DNA from 2 places in the Ruminococcus sp. 1001713B170207_170306_F1 genome. Region 1 is predicted to be linked to the other one. Evidence: predicted binding sites of a transcription regulator. Region 1 holds the regulator's gene; the other holds the start of a gene.
What was found. Region 1 encodes LexA, which represses DNA repair genes until DNA is damaged. Its sites were predicted from a motif close to CNAACANNTGTTNG; they were not measured.

Region 1 (7,549 bases):
GGCAAAAAGCGCTGCCACGGTGCCGACGGTGCCGACATTATATTAAAGGTACCGGAAGGTACTGTTATCATGGAGGCTGAATCCCGTAAGGTAATTGCAGACATGTCCGGTGACAATCGTCGTCAGATCGTTCTGCGCGGTGGACGCGGCGGTAAGGGAAATCAGCATTATGCAACCCCTACCATGCAGGTTCCCAAATATGCCCAGCCTGGACAGCCTTTTCAGGAGCTTGAAGTGCTTCTGGAGCTAAAGGTGATCGCAGATGTAGGACTGGTAGGTTTTCCTAATGTTGGTAAATCTACATTTCTCTCACGTGTTACAAATGCGAAACCGAAAATTGCCAACTATCATTTCACAACCTTAAGCCCGAACCTTGGTGTTGTAGATACTGAGAATGGCGGTTTTATCATCGCAGATATCCCTGGACTGATCGAAGGTGCTTCTGAAGGAGTCGGTCTTGGTCATGAGTTCCTTCGCCATATTGAGCGTACCAGAGTTCTGGTGCACATTGTGGATGCAGCTTCCACAGAGGGACGAGATCCTATTGATGATATTTATAAGATTACCAAAGAACTGGAGAAATACAATCCGGAAATTGCAAAGCGTCCTCAGGTAATTGCAGCCAATAAAGTGGACTGTATTTTTGCCGACGGTCAGGAGAATCCTGTAGACAGACTTCGCAAAGAATTTGAACCAAAAGGTATCAAAGTATATCCCATTTCTGCAGTTACCGGACAGGGTGTACGCGAGCTTCTTTTCCATATCAAGGAACTTCTGGACAGTTGTCCGAAGAAAGCAATCGTATTCGAGCAGGAATTCTTCCCAGAAGATATGCTGATCAATGAGAGCCTTCCATTTACCGTACAGGTTGATGAGGAAGATCCCTCTGTATTTATCGTAGAAGGACCACGTATCGAGAAAATGCTTGGTTATACCAATCTGGATTCTGAGAAAGGCTTCGCCTTTTTCCAGCGTTTCCTGAAAGAGGGCGGCATTCTGGATGAACTGGAAAACGCCGGTATTCAGGAGGGTGATACGGTTCGTATGTATGGATTTGAATTTGATTATTATAAATAAATAGCAGCTATTCAGCAGGTATTCAGGAGATAAATTATGACAAGTAAGCAAAGAGCATATTTAAAAAGTCTGGCAATGAAAATGGATGCCATTATCCAGCTTGGCAAGGGCGGTCTTACACCAGAAAACACCAAGGCTGTTGACGAAGCACTTGCAGCGAGAGAGCTGATTAAAATCAGTGTGCTTCAGAACTGTCTGGAGGATCCTAAGGAAATGGCACAGGTTCTTGCAGAGCGCACCCATTCCCAGGTTGTACAGGTGATCGGTAAGAAGATCGTATTATACCGCGAAGGTAAAAAAGAGAAAAAGAAAATTGAACTGCCAAAATAATCGAAAAAAAATCGGGATCATGGGCGGTACCTTTGATCCCATCCATATGGGACATCTGATCCTGGGTGAGCAGAGCTATGAGCAATTCCAGCTGGATAAGGTTCTGTTTATGCCTTCCGGCAACCCGCCTCATAAACGGGACCGTGCTGGCAGAGCCTCTGATAACCAGCGTGTGGATATGGTCCGGCTTGCAATTGAAGATAATCCCCATTTTGAGTTGTCTCTTGCAGAAATGCACGAGACCGGGTATACCTATACCTATCGCACTCTGGAAGAGCTAAAAGAATACAATCCGGACACAGACTATTATTTTATCATTGGTGCAGATTCTCTTTTTGCTTTTGACGAATGGATGGAACCAGAGCGGATCTGTCGGGCCTGTACTCTTGTGGTGGCTGTCCGGGATCATGCGTCCTACGCTGAACTGAATCGGGAAATCCAGCGTCTTTCTGCAAGGTACAACGGAAATTTTGCCCTTTTGGATACTATGAATATTGATGTGTCCAGTCATCAGATCCGTCAGTGGATTTCAGAAGAAAAAAGTCTGAAATATTACGTCCCGGATAAGGTGATTTCTTACATGAAAGAGAATGGAATTTACAGAAAGAAGGAAGTCTGACCATGGCAGATTACGATTTTGCAAAAATTGAAAAAAAACTTTCCAAATACCTGGATGAGGATCGTTTCCAGCACACCATGGGCGTTATGTACACCAGCGCATGTCTGGCTATGGTCCATGGATATGATATCAAAGATGCACAGGTGTCCGGTCTTCTTCACGATTGCGCCAAATGCATTCCCAATAAGAAAAAACTGAAGATGTGCAGCGAACACAATATTCCGGTTTCCGATTTTGAGAGAAGTCACCCGTTTCTTCTCCACTCCCGTCTTGGAGCTTATATTGCTCACGAGAAATATGGGATTGACGATCAGGAGATTCTTTCTGCCATCAATTATCACACAACTGGCAGACGTGAAATGAGTTTTCTTGAAAAGATTATTTATATTGCAGATTATATTGAGCCCATGCGTTATAAAGCAAGCCGTTTACCGGAAATTCGCAAACTTGCGTTTGAAGACCTGGATGAGTGTATGTATGAGATCCTAAAAGATACCCTGGAGTATCTGGAAGAAGATTCTGCCGATGATATTGAGCCAACTTCCAAGGAGGCTTATATTTATTATAAAGAATTGCATAATAAGCGTAATAACGTATCTGATAATTAATACTCCGCATATACTGGCGAATATTTTTACTATTTACAATTAACATTCTACGAGATGCGAGATATTTCGCACGAGCGAAGGCCAGGTACCACCTGACAGAGGATATTATTTCACTTTTAAAGCCTTTTGTTCTCGCAGGAATTTAAAATAATATTAGGTCAGTATAAGCATTATTAAGAAAGGAGCAGATCAGAATGAGTACAGTAAGTACAGAGAAAATGATGGCACAGATTGCCTGCAAGGCAATTGATGATAAAAAGGGACAGGATATTAAGATAATTGATATTCATAATGTTTCTGTAATTGCAGATTATTTCGTAATCGCAAGCGGTACAAACTCCAATCAGGTTCAGGCGATCGTCGATAATGTGGAGGAGCAGCTTGGACGCGCTGGCTTTGAGGCGAAGCAGATTGAGGGAAACCGCAATTCCAGCTGGATTCTCATGGATTACGGCGATGTGATCGTGCATGTGTTTGATGAGGAAAACCGACTTTTCTATGATCTGGAGAGAATCTGGAGAGATGGAAAGGTTCTGGAGATGGATGCGTTTTTAGAGAAATAAAAAAGTCCCCTTTAGTAAACAATTGTCTGGAAACAGCAATTGTTTGCTAAAGGGGAAATTTTTTATGACTATTGGTAAAAACGCATGACACCAAATACTTTACCCAGAATCTGGATTTCTCCTGTAATGATAATGGGATCCATAGTGTCATTCTCTGGCTGAAGGCGGTAGTAGCCCTTCTCCTTATAGAAGGTCTTCACTGTGGCAGAGTCCTCTACCAAGGCAACTACAATGTCGCCGTTATCTGCAGTGGGCTGCTGCTTTACCAGAACCTGATCCCCATCGAAGATTCCTGCATTGATCATGCTGTCGCCTTTTACCTTCAGCATGAAGCTCTGTTCATTGGGCATAAATTCTGCCGGGATGGGGAAGTAGCCATCTACATTCTCTACAGCCAGAATAGGCTGTCCGGCGGCTACGGTACCTACAAGCGGAACATTGACCACTTCACGGCGGACAAGATTGAAATTGTCATCAATGATCTCTATGGCTCTTGGCTTCGTGGCATCGCGGCGGATGTATCCGTTCTTCTCAAGAGCTTCCAGATGGGCATGAACAGATGATGTAGACTTCAGATTTACAGCTTCACAAATCTCACGAACTGCTGGCGGGAATCCGCGGTTCAGAATCTCACTTTTAATATATTCTAAAATTTCCTGCTGTTTTTTGCTGATTTTACCATATGTCATAAGAGTTTTCCTCCGAAATTCATTCAACTTTTTCTTATCATACCATATTTTTCTTAATTAAGCAAACAGATATTCTGAAAATATGTTCGTTTTTTGATATGCAGGCTGTTCACAGCTTCCAGCTTTGTTCACACACTTTTCGTTTTCTTTTCCTTGTGTTCACCGGCAAAAAATGGTACAATTGTTTGGTATGAAAATTCAGAGCCCGACTCAAAAACAAAGGGGGAATCCGCTTGTCCGAGAAGAAATCTAACAAGCCTGGCAAAATGGCAGGACTTTTTGTCCAGTTAAAGAACATATTCGGACTGAATATTGCCACCGTTGCTTTTGGTGTATTGTTATTATATATGATTTTTACTGCATTTTTACTTGTAACCTCCACACACATCGAATCTTACCAGGTTACCACAGGTCCTTTATCACGAAACGAGACCTACACTGGTATTTCTCTTCGGGAAGAGAGTGTTTTTAAGGCAGAATCCTCCGGTTATGTGAATTATTATGCCCGGGAGGGAAGTAAGATCAATGCCAACGGTGCTGTTTACGGATTAAGTTCCGGAAAAATTGCAGAAACCAAGTCTGCATTGACTGCGGACGAACTGGAGAAAATCCGCAGTTCTATGCTCAGCTTTTCCAAGGGATTTTCCGGAAGTAAATTTAACAACACCTACAGTTTTAAGAACCAGCTGGAGGGAAGCATCCTTCAGTATGAGGGAATTTCCACTGACGGGAATGCAGATTCACAAGTAGTGACCATCGGTGGACAGAATATCTGTAAAGCCCAGGAAGACGGCATTATCCTCTATTCTATGGACGGTTATGAGAATAAGACTGTGGAGAACATTACAGCAGCAGATTTTGACCAGACTTCTTACCATGAAACGGATCTGAAGACATCCGAAAAGGTGCAGGCCGGAGATAACATTTATACAAATATTACCAGCGAATTATGGAGCCTGATCATTCCATTAAGCGACAAACAGGCCGCCAAGCTGGAGGGACGTTCCACCATTCGTGTGAAATTTCTCAAGGATGATATGACACAGAGCGGCGATTTTTCCATCATAAAAATCGATGGTAACAAATATGGAAAAATTGACTTCAGCCGCGGTCTGATCCGCTATGCATCTGACCGTTTTCTGGATATTGAGCTGGTTACCAATACAGTAACCGGTCTTAAGATTCCCCTTTCCGCTATTGAATCCAAGGATTTTTACGTAATTCCGGCAGAATATGCCACGACTGATCCTGACAGCGGAAGTGTAGGCTTTAACAAGATTTCCAAAGATTCCAGCGGAAATAACGTAAGAACCTTTATCAATGCTACAATCTACGGTAAAGTTAAAATTGAGTTAGATGATGATTCTGCCGATGAAGCTTACAATTATTACGTGGATAGAAGCGCTTTTAAGGAAGGAGATGCTATTGTAAAAGATGACTCCAACCAGCGCTTTATTGTAGGCGAAACAGATTCTCTGGAAGGCGTTTACTGCATCAATCAAGGGTATGCGGTATTCCGTCAGGTAGATATACTGGATCAGAATGAAGAATATGCCATTATTTCCAGTAATACATCCTACGGACTTTCCCGCTATGACCGCATTGCCAGAGACTCCTCCCAGGTAAAAGAGCAGGATATTCTCTACTAAGTTTAACATATACTATTTTTAAGGAGGCTTATAAATGTTAGCTGAAAATTTACAGCAGGTAAATGCAAATATTGAAAAAGCCTGTGCTGCTGTTTCCCGTGACCCAGGTGAAGTCACATTGGTGGCAGTAAGTAAGACCAAACCGGTCTCCATGCTTCAGGAGGCGTATGATGCCGGTGCGCGTGTTTTTGGAGAAAATAAAGTGCAGGAGATCATGGATAAATATGACCAGCTGCCATCAGATATCCAGTGGCACATGATCGGTCATCTGCAGCGCAATAAAGTAAAATATATTATTGACAAGGTTGCCATGATTCACTCGGTAGATTCCCTTCGCCTTGCCCAGACCATTGAGCAGGAAGCTGCAAAGAAAGATCTTGTTATGCCGATTCTGCTGGAAGTTAATGTAGCAGAGGAAGAAAGCAAATTCGGATTAGCGACGAATGAGGTGCTTCCTCTTCTTGAGAAAATCAGCATATTTTCCCATATAAAAGTGATGGGACTTATGACCATTGCCCCATTTGTGAAAAATCCAGAAGAAAATCGTGAAGTTTTTCGCACATTGAAGAAATTAAGTGTTGACATTAATGCAAAAAACATTAATAATGTTAACATGAGTGTTCTGAGTATGGGTATGACCGGAGATTATCAGGTTGCTGTCCAGGAAGGCTCAACCATGGTACGTGTGGGAACCGGTATTTTTGGTGAACGAAATTATGCCACACGGCAAGAAGATTAAGATTGGAGATTGAAAATGAGCGTTTTTGATAAATTATTAGATTCTATTAAACTGAATGATGACGATTATGATGAAGATAATTATTTAGATGAGGATCTGATGGATGACGAAGAGGGGGATTTCTTTGATGACGATCCCATGGATGACAAGCCTAAGAAGAAATTCTTCGAGAAATTCGGTCGTAAGAAAGAGGATGATTTGGCTGACGCAGATACTTCCTTTGACGAAGAACCTGTACATACAGCAACACCAAAGACTGCTGCCAAGGCTCCTGCGAAACAGCCAGCTGAGAAGCAGCGCCCTGTAGCTTCTTCCAAAATCACTCCGATGAGAAGCAGCCGTCGTGCGAATCAGGCTTCTTCTATGGAGGTTTGTGTGATCAAACCTGCTTCCATGGAGGACACCCGGGAAATTGCAGACACACTTCTTGACAATGCAACTGTAATTCTGAATCTGGAGGGTATTGATGTAGAACTTGCACAGCGTATTATTGATTTTGCATCTGGCGCATGTTATTCCCTGAATGGTTCCCTTCAGAAGATTTCCAGCTACATCTTCGTACTTGGTCCCTCTTCTGTAGATATCACTGGTGATCTTCAGAATATTCTTGGCGGCGCTACACCTTCTGTAAGAGCTGGTTATTGATTTTTATGGATAAGGATGAATTTTTACTTAAGAGAATCCGGGAGCTGGCAAATCTCTCTTACCAGAGAGATATTGTCACCTTTACGGATTTTCTTAACTTAAACGAACAAAATATGCTTGTTTCCCTTAAGCTTCATCAGATAGGCGTAGAGGTAAAGCTTTTCGGAGGCTATGAGCATGCAGAACGGCAGATGGCAGCTTTTTTCCCCGGAGGCCTTGGTTTTTCCTGGGATTATCCTATTGACTGCCTGAAAATAGAGCCCAAGGCTCTTCGTTTTTCTGAGGAGCTTGGACATAGAGATTATCTTGGAGCGCTCCTGAATCTTGGAGTTGACCGCAGTGTAGTTGGTGATATCCTCATCAAGGATAAAGAAGCCTGGTTTTTCTGCCTTCATAAAATGTCTGACTTTTTTATTGAAAATCTTATTCGGGTAAAACATACTACCGTTCTGGTTTCCAGAGTAGAGCAGGCAGAAGAGATTCCGGAACCTGAATTTGAAATGATAAATGGTACCTGCGCTTCTGTAAGGCTGGATGCTCTCATCGGGCTGGCTTTTCAGACGTCCAGAAGCAGCATGGTTTCTTTTATTGAAAGCGGTCTTGTGTTTGTAAACGGCAAACTGATCACCT
Region 2 (7,549 bases), on a different contig from region 1:
TTCTCCATTTGGACCGTATGAGGCGTGTCCCCATAATCCGATTCTCAGTCACCGGGATAATCCGGATGGCTCTATTTCCTGCACTGGACATGCTGATCTGGAAGTAGATCAGAATGGAAACTGGTGGCTGGTTTGTCTGGGAATCCGGCCTTCTTGCACTCCGCAGCGAGGTCTGAAACTTCATCATCTTGGAAGAGAGACCTTTTTAAGCCCTGTAATCTGGGATAAAGAGGGTTGGCCGGTTGTTGGAAACGATGGCAGAATCGCTTTGGAAATGAAGGGACCACTTCCAGGCGACCAGGTGCAGCCGATATGCCGGGATTTTACAGATGATTTTTCGGAAGAGAAATTCAGCCTGCATTATAACTGGGTTCGAACTCCGCATATGGAAAATTATGTGCGTGATACCGCTGCCAGACGGCTTATTTTGAAAGGAACAAGCGTAACTTTAAATGACACGGATACTCCGACATGGGTCGGAATCAGGCAGAAGGAATTTGATGTTGAGGCAGATGTTGTGGTGAGTTTGAAAGGAAATTTTTCAGATGCCTGTCCGTTTTCCCAAGACAGCAACGTCAAAGGTCTAAATAAAAGAGTGGGACTGGGTACATTCTACAATCAATTTTATCATTATGAAATTTACTTAACCAGAGAGGGCGGACAGTACAAGGTTTGTTTTTCCAGGCATATTCATGATATGTTTGCAAGAACAGCTGAGAAGGTAGTATCCTCTGGGGAAAATATTCATTTTCGTATTATCGGTAATCCTCTGGAATATGATTTCTGGTACAGCGAAGATGGAAAATACTATGAGAAGCTGGGCAGCGGTTCTACTGCAGGGCTGGCTACAGAAGGAACTATGTACATGAGTTTTACCGGAACTTATATCGGAATGTTCTCAGAAAAGGCGGAAGGGCATTTTAGAAATTTTTCAGTGAAGATAAATAAAAATTAATTGCTGAATAATCAAGGTTAACGGAACCCCCTGCCGGGCGGGATCGCACTGCGGCGCAAATATAAATGTGGCCGGAGGCGATCCGCTGCAGGCAGAGAATCCTGTAAATTGTGACGTACATCTTACAGAAATCCTTTTCAAACAAAGACTGTGGGAAAAAGTCTGTAAATAAGATTCTTCTATGATATGCAAGGGTGATGAGCCTGAAAATTAGGCTTTTCACTCTTCAAACACGCTTTAATCAGATCGTGAAGCGCTCTCTTGAAGCTGATAAATAGTGCCAAATCTGACTGGCAAAATGCATGGGGAAATCGAAGGATTACTTTTCCGCATCTGCAAGATTTTTCTTCAATTCTATCATTTTATCACGCAGCTCTGCTGCCTGCTCGAAATTCAAGTCTGCAGCAGCCTGGCGCATCTGTTTTTCCAACTGGGAGATCAGGTTCTTCAGCTCTTTTTTGCTCATGGATTCCGGATCCTTCTTCAGCTTCACTTCAGTTTCAGCAACTGCCTTGGAAACTGCAATCAGATCACGGACTGCCTTCTTAATAGTAGTAGGAGTAATTCCATGCTCTTTATTATAGGCTTCCTGGATTTCCCTGCGACGGTTGGTTTCCTCAATGGCATTTCTCATGGAATCCGTCATCACGTCTGCATACATGACAACGTGTCCTTCGCTGTTTCGGGCAGCACGGCCAATGGTCTGGATCAGGGAAGTCTCAGAACGAAGGAAGCCCTCCTTGTCTGCATCCAGAATAGCAACCAGAGTGATCTCAGGAATATCAAGTCCTTCTCGCAGAAGGTTAATGCCTACAAGCACATCAAATACATCCAGACGCATGTCGCGGATGATTTCTGCACGCTCCAGGGTATCAATATCCGAATGAAGATAACGGACACGGATTCCCACATCTTTCATATACTGGGTAAGATCCTCGGCCATTCGTTTGGTGAGAGTTGTGATCAGCACTTTGTTTTTTCTGGAGGTTTCTTTCGTTATTTCAGAAATCAGGTCGTCTATCTGTCCCTCTACAGGGCGCACCTCCACTTTCGGATCCAGAAGACCGGTAGGACGGATGATCTGCTCGGCGCGGAGAAGCTCATGGTCGTATTCATAATCTCCCGGGGTAGCAGATACAAACAAAACCTGGTCAAGTTTATTCTCAAATTCTTCAAAACTCAGAGGGCGGTTATCCTTAGCAGAGGGCAGACGGAAACCATAGTCTACCAATGTCTGTTTACGGTTCTGGTCGCCAGCATACATAGCGCCAACCTGTGGGACTGTCTTGTGCGACTCATCAATAATAAGAAGAAAATCATCCCCGAAATAATCCAGCAGAGTATAAGGCGGCTGCCCTGGCTCCAGTCCGGAAAGATGACGGGAATAGTTCTCAATACCGGAGCAGAAGCCGGTTTCTTTCATCATTTCAATATCAAAGTTGGTACGCTCGGAGATACGCTGGGCTTCCAGAAGCTTGTCTTCGCTTTTAAAGTAGTCTACCCGTTCTTTTAATTCCTCTTCAATGGCAATGGCTGCTTTCTGAATCTGCTCCGCTGGTACTACATAATGGGAAGCAGGGAAAATACCGATGTGCGCAAGCTGACATTTGATTTCTCCGGTGAGCACATCAATCTCAGAGATACGGTCAATCTCATCTCCGAAAAACTCCACTCTGACAGCGGTATCTGAGCTGTTAGCCGGAAAAATCTCCAGAGTGTCGCCACGGACGCGGAAGGTACTTCGGTGGAAGTCCATTTCATTTCGGGTGTACTGAATGTCGATCAGCTCCCGGATAACCTCATCACGATCCTTAGTCATGCCAGGACGCAGGGAAATCATCATGTCCTGAAATTCCTGAGGAGAACCCAATCCATAGATACAGGACACAGAAGAGATGATAATAACATCTTTTCGCTCTGACATGGCGGCAGTGGCAGAAAGACGGAGCTTGTCAATTTCATCATTGATCGCAGAGTCCTTGGCAATATAAGTGTCAGAAGAAGGCACATATGCTTCTGGCTGGTAATAATCGTAATAGGAAACAAAATACTCCACCGCATTCTCCGGGAAGAATTCCTTAAACTCACCGTATAACTGTGCTGCCAGAGTTTTATTATGGGCCAGGATCAGAGTAGGCTTATTCAGCGCCTGAATAACGTTTGCCATAGTAAAAGTTTTACCAGAGCCGGTGACACCAAGCAGCGTCTCAAACTGATTTCCCTCTTTAAATCCCTTTACCAGTTTCTCAATAGCCTGTGGCTGATCGCCGGTTGGTTTATACTCGGAATGTAATTCAAAATGATCCATATGAGTCCTTTCTTTTATAAAATCAAACACGCTTTAACTGTTTTCAGTATAGCATCCTTTTTTATAAAAGTACAGCAGAATCGAATATTTGTTCTGCCTTCTGAAATGCCAGAAGCATTCCAAAACTTTAATTGACAGACATACCTATAGTGCGTTATCTTAAAAAAGAAAAGCGTGATTGTTCATGACCTGACCAGTAACACGCTTCGCGATGCACAGAAATCATGCAGAATTATTAGGAGTGCTGGAAATGGAAGAAAAACAAAAGAATAAAAGATATGTGCTGAGAAAGCTTTTTTTTGCCTCGTTATATCTTAGTACGTTTACTTTTGGCGGCGGATATGTGATCGTTACTTTATTGAAAGAGAAATTTGTGGATCAATATCACTGGATCGATGAGGAAGAAATGCTGGATCTGGTGGCAATCGCACAGTCATCTCCAGGAGCAATTGCAGTAAACGGAGCAATTGTGGTGGGATACAAGCTTGGGGGAATACCGGGAATGCTGCTGTCGGTTCTGGGGGCTATTATTCCGCCAATGGTGATCCTGTCCCTGATTTCCTTGTTTTATGATGCATTCTGCTCTAATTATTATATAGCAGCTCTTTTGAAAGGCATGACTGCCGGCGTAGGTGCTGTGATCATTTCTGTGGTATACGACATGGGGAAAAACGTGGCGAAATCAAATGACTGGGTAAATGTGGTTATTATGGTCATCAGTTTTTGTGTAAGCTATTTTCTGAAGGTAAACATTATTTATATAATACTTATTGTGGCTGTATTTGGATTTGCGCGTACACTTGTGAAGGAGGGCAGCAAAAAATGATTTATCTTCAGCTCTTTTTCAGCTTCCTTCAAATTGGTGCATTAAGCTTTGGAGGTGGATATGCAGCAATGCCTCTTATACAGGAACAGGTAGTGACTATGCATGGCTGGATTTCCATGGAAACTTTTTCGAATCTTGTGACCATTGCAGAGATGACTCCTGGTCCTATTGCAGTAAACTCCGCAACCTTTGTAGGAACCAGGATTGCTGGTCCTGGTGGCGCAGTGGTGGCTACTCTTGGCTGTATTTTACCCTCCTGTATAATTGTAACCCTGCTGGCATATATTTACACGAAATACCGGAAAATGTCCCTTCTCCAGGGAACTCTTACATCCCTTCGCCCGGCGGTTGTGGCCATGATCGCCAAGGCAGGAGTTACCATTTTAGTATCATCTTTTTTTATAAATGGTGCAGTGGAACTGTTTCGGGAAAACATATGCATTCGAATGGTGGTGTTCTTTACTGCCGCACTGGTGCTTTTAAGAAAATTTAAAATGAATCCTATTCTGGTGATGGTTTTGTGCGGTGTGGCAAATATGGTGTTTTGCGCGGCTGCCGGAAGCTGACTGGAAAAGATATGCCAGCTGACTTTCGTATATGGTGCTGCCGCAGGTAGGCTGCACCTGTGTTTAGAAGAAAAAATAAGGGGGATAACAGATTGAACATATGTGTATATGGCGCTTCAAGTGCACTGCTTAAAAACATTTATTATGAAAAAACAGAAGAGCTTGGAAGAGCAATGGGAAAAAGAGGTCACGGTCTGGTGTTTGGCGGCGGGGCTACCGGAATGATGGGAGCAGCAGCCAGAGGCGTGGCAGCAGAAAATGGTTACATACTTGGAATTGCTCCCCGATTTTTTGATCAGCCTGGAGTTCTGTATGAGAAATGCACGGAATTTATTTTCACAGAGAATATGAGAGAGCGCAAAAAACTTCTGGAAGAAAAATCAGATGCTACGATCGTAGCACCTGGCGGAATTGGTACCTACGAGGAATTTTTTGAGATTTTTACCTTGAAAAGCCTGAAACGTATTGACCGCCCAATTGTGCTGTATAACATTGACGGATATTATGACAAGATGAAAGCATTGCTGGAGTACACAGCAGAAGAGAAATTCATGGATTTTTCCGTGCTGGATCTGGTAGTCTTTCTGGATGAGCCGACAGCAGTTCTTGACTATCTGGAAAATTATAAAAAATAGAGGCTGCTATTCAGCAGGGGCTGTTTTGCGAAACATATAACTGTGAAGGTGCTGAACAGTTACAAAACGGACATGTCGCCTATGGGCGGTATTCCTATATAGGAAAGAAGATGCCAGGGAAAATTTTCTCAAGGCATCTTTTTCATTTATGCGGCAGCAAACATAAGACTGCGTTGGCAGATACCTGATAGTATCCTTGCTGTCCAAAAAAAGTATTGCAGTAAGGAGAATTTAGCCAGAATGGTAAAGTATAGGGTAAAAACTATCAAAAAAGATGAAAAAAATTTGTAAAAAATATTGACAAAAGGAATACTGAGGTGTATCTTAAGAACATAGATGTTAGCACTCCTAAATAATGAGTGCTAACAAAAGGAATTCGAAGAAGCCAGACGGAAATCAGAATCAGGTTTGACCGTCTGCTTTTCAGGAAGGAGCAGATATTTCATGGATGAAGTATTAGATGAGCGCAAACGGAAAATACTGAAAGCAATCATCAAAACTTATATGGAAACAGGTGAGCCTGTAGGCTCCAGAACTATTTCCAAGTATCCGGATCTGAATGTCAGCTCTGCTACTATCCGAAATGAGATGTCCGACCTGACGGATATGGGCTACATCGTACAGCCCCACACCTCAGCCGGAAGAATTCCATCAGATAAAGGCTATCGCCTTTATGTAGATGAGCTTACCAGGGAGAAGGAAGCCGAGATCGCAGAAATCCGTGATCTGATGATTGAGAAATCAGATAAGATGGATAAGGTGCTCAGGCAGGTGGCGAAGGTTCTTGCCACGGATACCAATTATGCGGCTATGGTTGCGGTTCCCCAGTATAAGGGAAGCACCCTGAAGTTCATTCAGCTTTCACGAGTCAATGAGCGGCAGCTGATTGCCGTAGTTGTATGTGAGGGTAATGTCATTCGGAACCAGATCATTAATATTGATGAGGAGATGGATGATCAGACGATCCTGAAGCTGAATCTTCTTCTTAACACGAACCTGAACGGCGTACCCATCCAGGATATTAATCTGGGCATGATTGCTAGATTAAAAGAACAGGCGGGTAGCCACAGCGGTGTGGTTGCAGATGTGCTGGACGCAGTTGCAGCTACAATTCACGTGGACGAAGAAGATATGAAAGTATATACGTCGGGAGCGACCAACATATTTAAGTATCCAGAGCTTGCAGATACATCCAGAGCCAGTGAGCTGATTTCTACTTTCGAGGATAAGCAGGAACTTGCGGATATGGTCCGTGAGGAAATGGGAGACTCGGAGAACACAGGAGTTCAGATATACATCGGGGATGAAGTTCCGGTACGTACCATGAAAGACTGCAGTGTGGTCACAGCTACTTATGAGCTGGGAGATGGAATGCGTGGAACTATTGGAATCATCGGTCCCAAGCGAATGGATTACGAGAATGTAGTGGACAGCTTAAAGAAATTAAAAGTCCAGCTTGACGAAATGGTAAATAAGAAAACCTAGAAAGGCGGTTGAAAGCGTGTCAGAAGAAATGAATAAAGAAGCCGAAGTACAGGAAGAAGCAGTTGACATTCCGGTAACAGACGGAAGCGAAGAAGAGGCAGCAGATACAGCCCAGACAGCAGAAGAGGAGACTTCCGAGGAACCTGCACAGACAGAAGAAACTGAGCAGTCAGATCAGGAAACCGAATCTCAGAAGGAACCGGAAACCAAGACAAAAACTTCTTTCTTCGGTAAGAAGAAAAAAGAGAAAGATAAATTTGAACAGCAGGTCGAGGAGCTTACAGACAGACTGAAGCGCAGCATGGCTGAATTCGATAACTACCGTAAAAGAACGGAGAAGGAGAAATCCAGCATGTACATCATCGGCGCCAGGGACATCGTTGAAAAAATGCTTCCGATCGTGGATAACTTCGAAAGAGGTCTTGCACAGGCACCGGAGGATGATTCATTTGCAGAAGGCATGAAGATGATCTACAGGCAGATGATGACAGCTTTTGATGAGATGGGTGTGAAGCCAATCGAAGCTGTAGGTAAGGAATTTGATCCGAATCTGCATAATGCAGTGATGCATGTGGAGGACGAATCCGTTGGCGAGAACATCGTCGTAGAGGAATTCCAGAAGGGATATACCTACAAGGATTTCGTTGTAAGACACAGTATGGTAAAAGTTGCTAATTAACAGAAAGCAGCTTGGAGAATCAAACTTCATCGACATTTTCTAAAAACAAAGTATAAATGTTACTGTTCGTGTAATGGACAGCAACCATGAATTTT

Region 2: the regulator LexA is predicted to act here: its motif matches at 3,345-3,358, upstream of uvrB (excinuclease ABC subunit UvrB).

Annotation. Positions count from the first base shown of each region.
Region 1 covers NZ_JADPEX010000036.1:28,365-35,913, reverse strand. Annotated here, with positions in the region: gene obgE (GTPase ObgE) at 1-1,077, shown strand, start outside; gene yhbY (ribosome assembly RNA-binding protein YhbY) at 1,114-1,407, shown strand; gene nadD (nicotinate-nucleotide adenylyltransferase) at 1,391-2,026, shown strand; gene yqeK (bis(5'-nucleosyl)-tetraphosphatase (symmetrical) YqeK) at 2,029-2,634, shown strand; gene rsfS (ribosome silencing factor) at 2,829-3,197, shown strand; gene lexA (transcriptional repressor LexA) at 3,266-3,886, opposite strand; gene I4V84_RS17695 (HlyD family efflux transporter periplasmic adaptor subunit) at 4,120-5,535, shown strand; gene I4V84_RS17690 (YggS family pyridoxal phosphate-dependent enzyme) at 5,570-6,274, shown strand; gene I4V84_RS17685 (cell division protein SepF) at 6,290-6,919, shown strand; gene I4V84_RS17680 (YlmH/Sll1252 family protein) at 6,925-7,549, shown strand, end outside.
Region 2 covers NZ_JADPEX010000007.1:95,072-102,620, forward strand. Annotated here, with positions in the region: gene I4V84_RS06570 (glycoside hydrolase family 43 protein) at 1-955, shown strand, start outside; gene uvrB (excinuclease ABC subunit UvrB) at 1,275-3,263, opposite strand; gene I4V84_RS06580 (chromate transporter) at 3,514-4,089, shown strand; gene I4V84_RS06585 (chromate transporter) at 4,086-4,655, shown strand; gene I4V84_RS06590 (TIGR00730 family Rossman fold protein) at 4,748-5,290, shown strand; gene hrcA (heat-inducible transcriptional repressor HrcA) at 5,735-6,775, shown strand; gene grpE (nucleotide exchange factor GrpE) at 6,804-7,454, shown strand.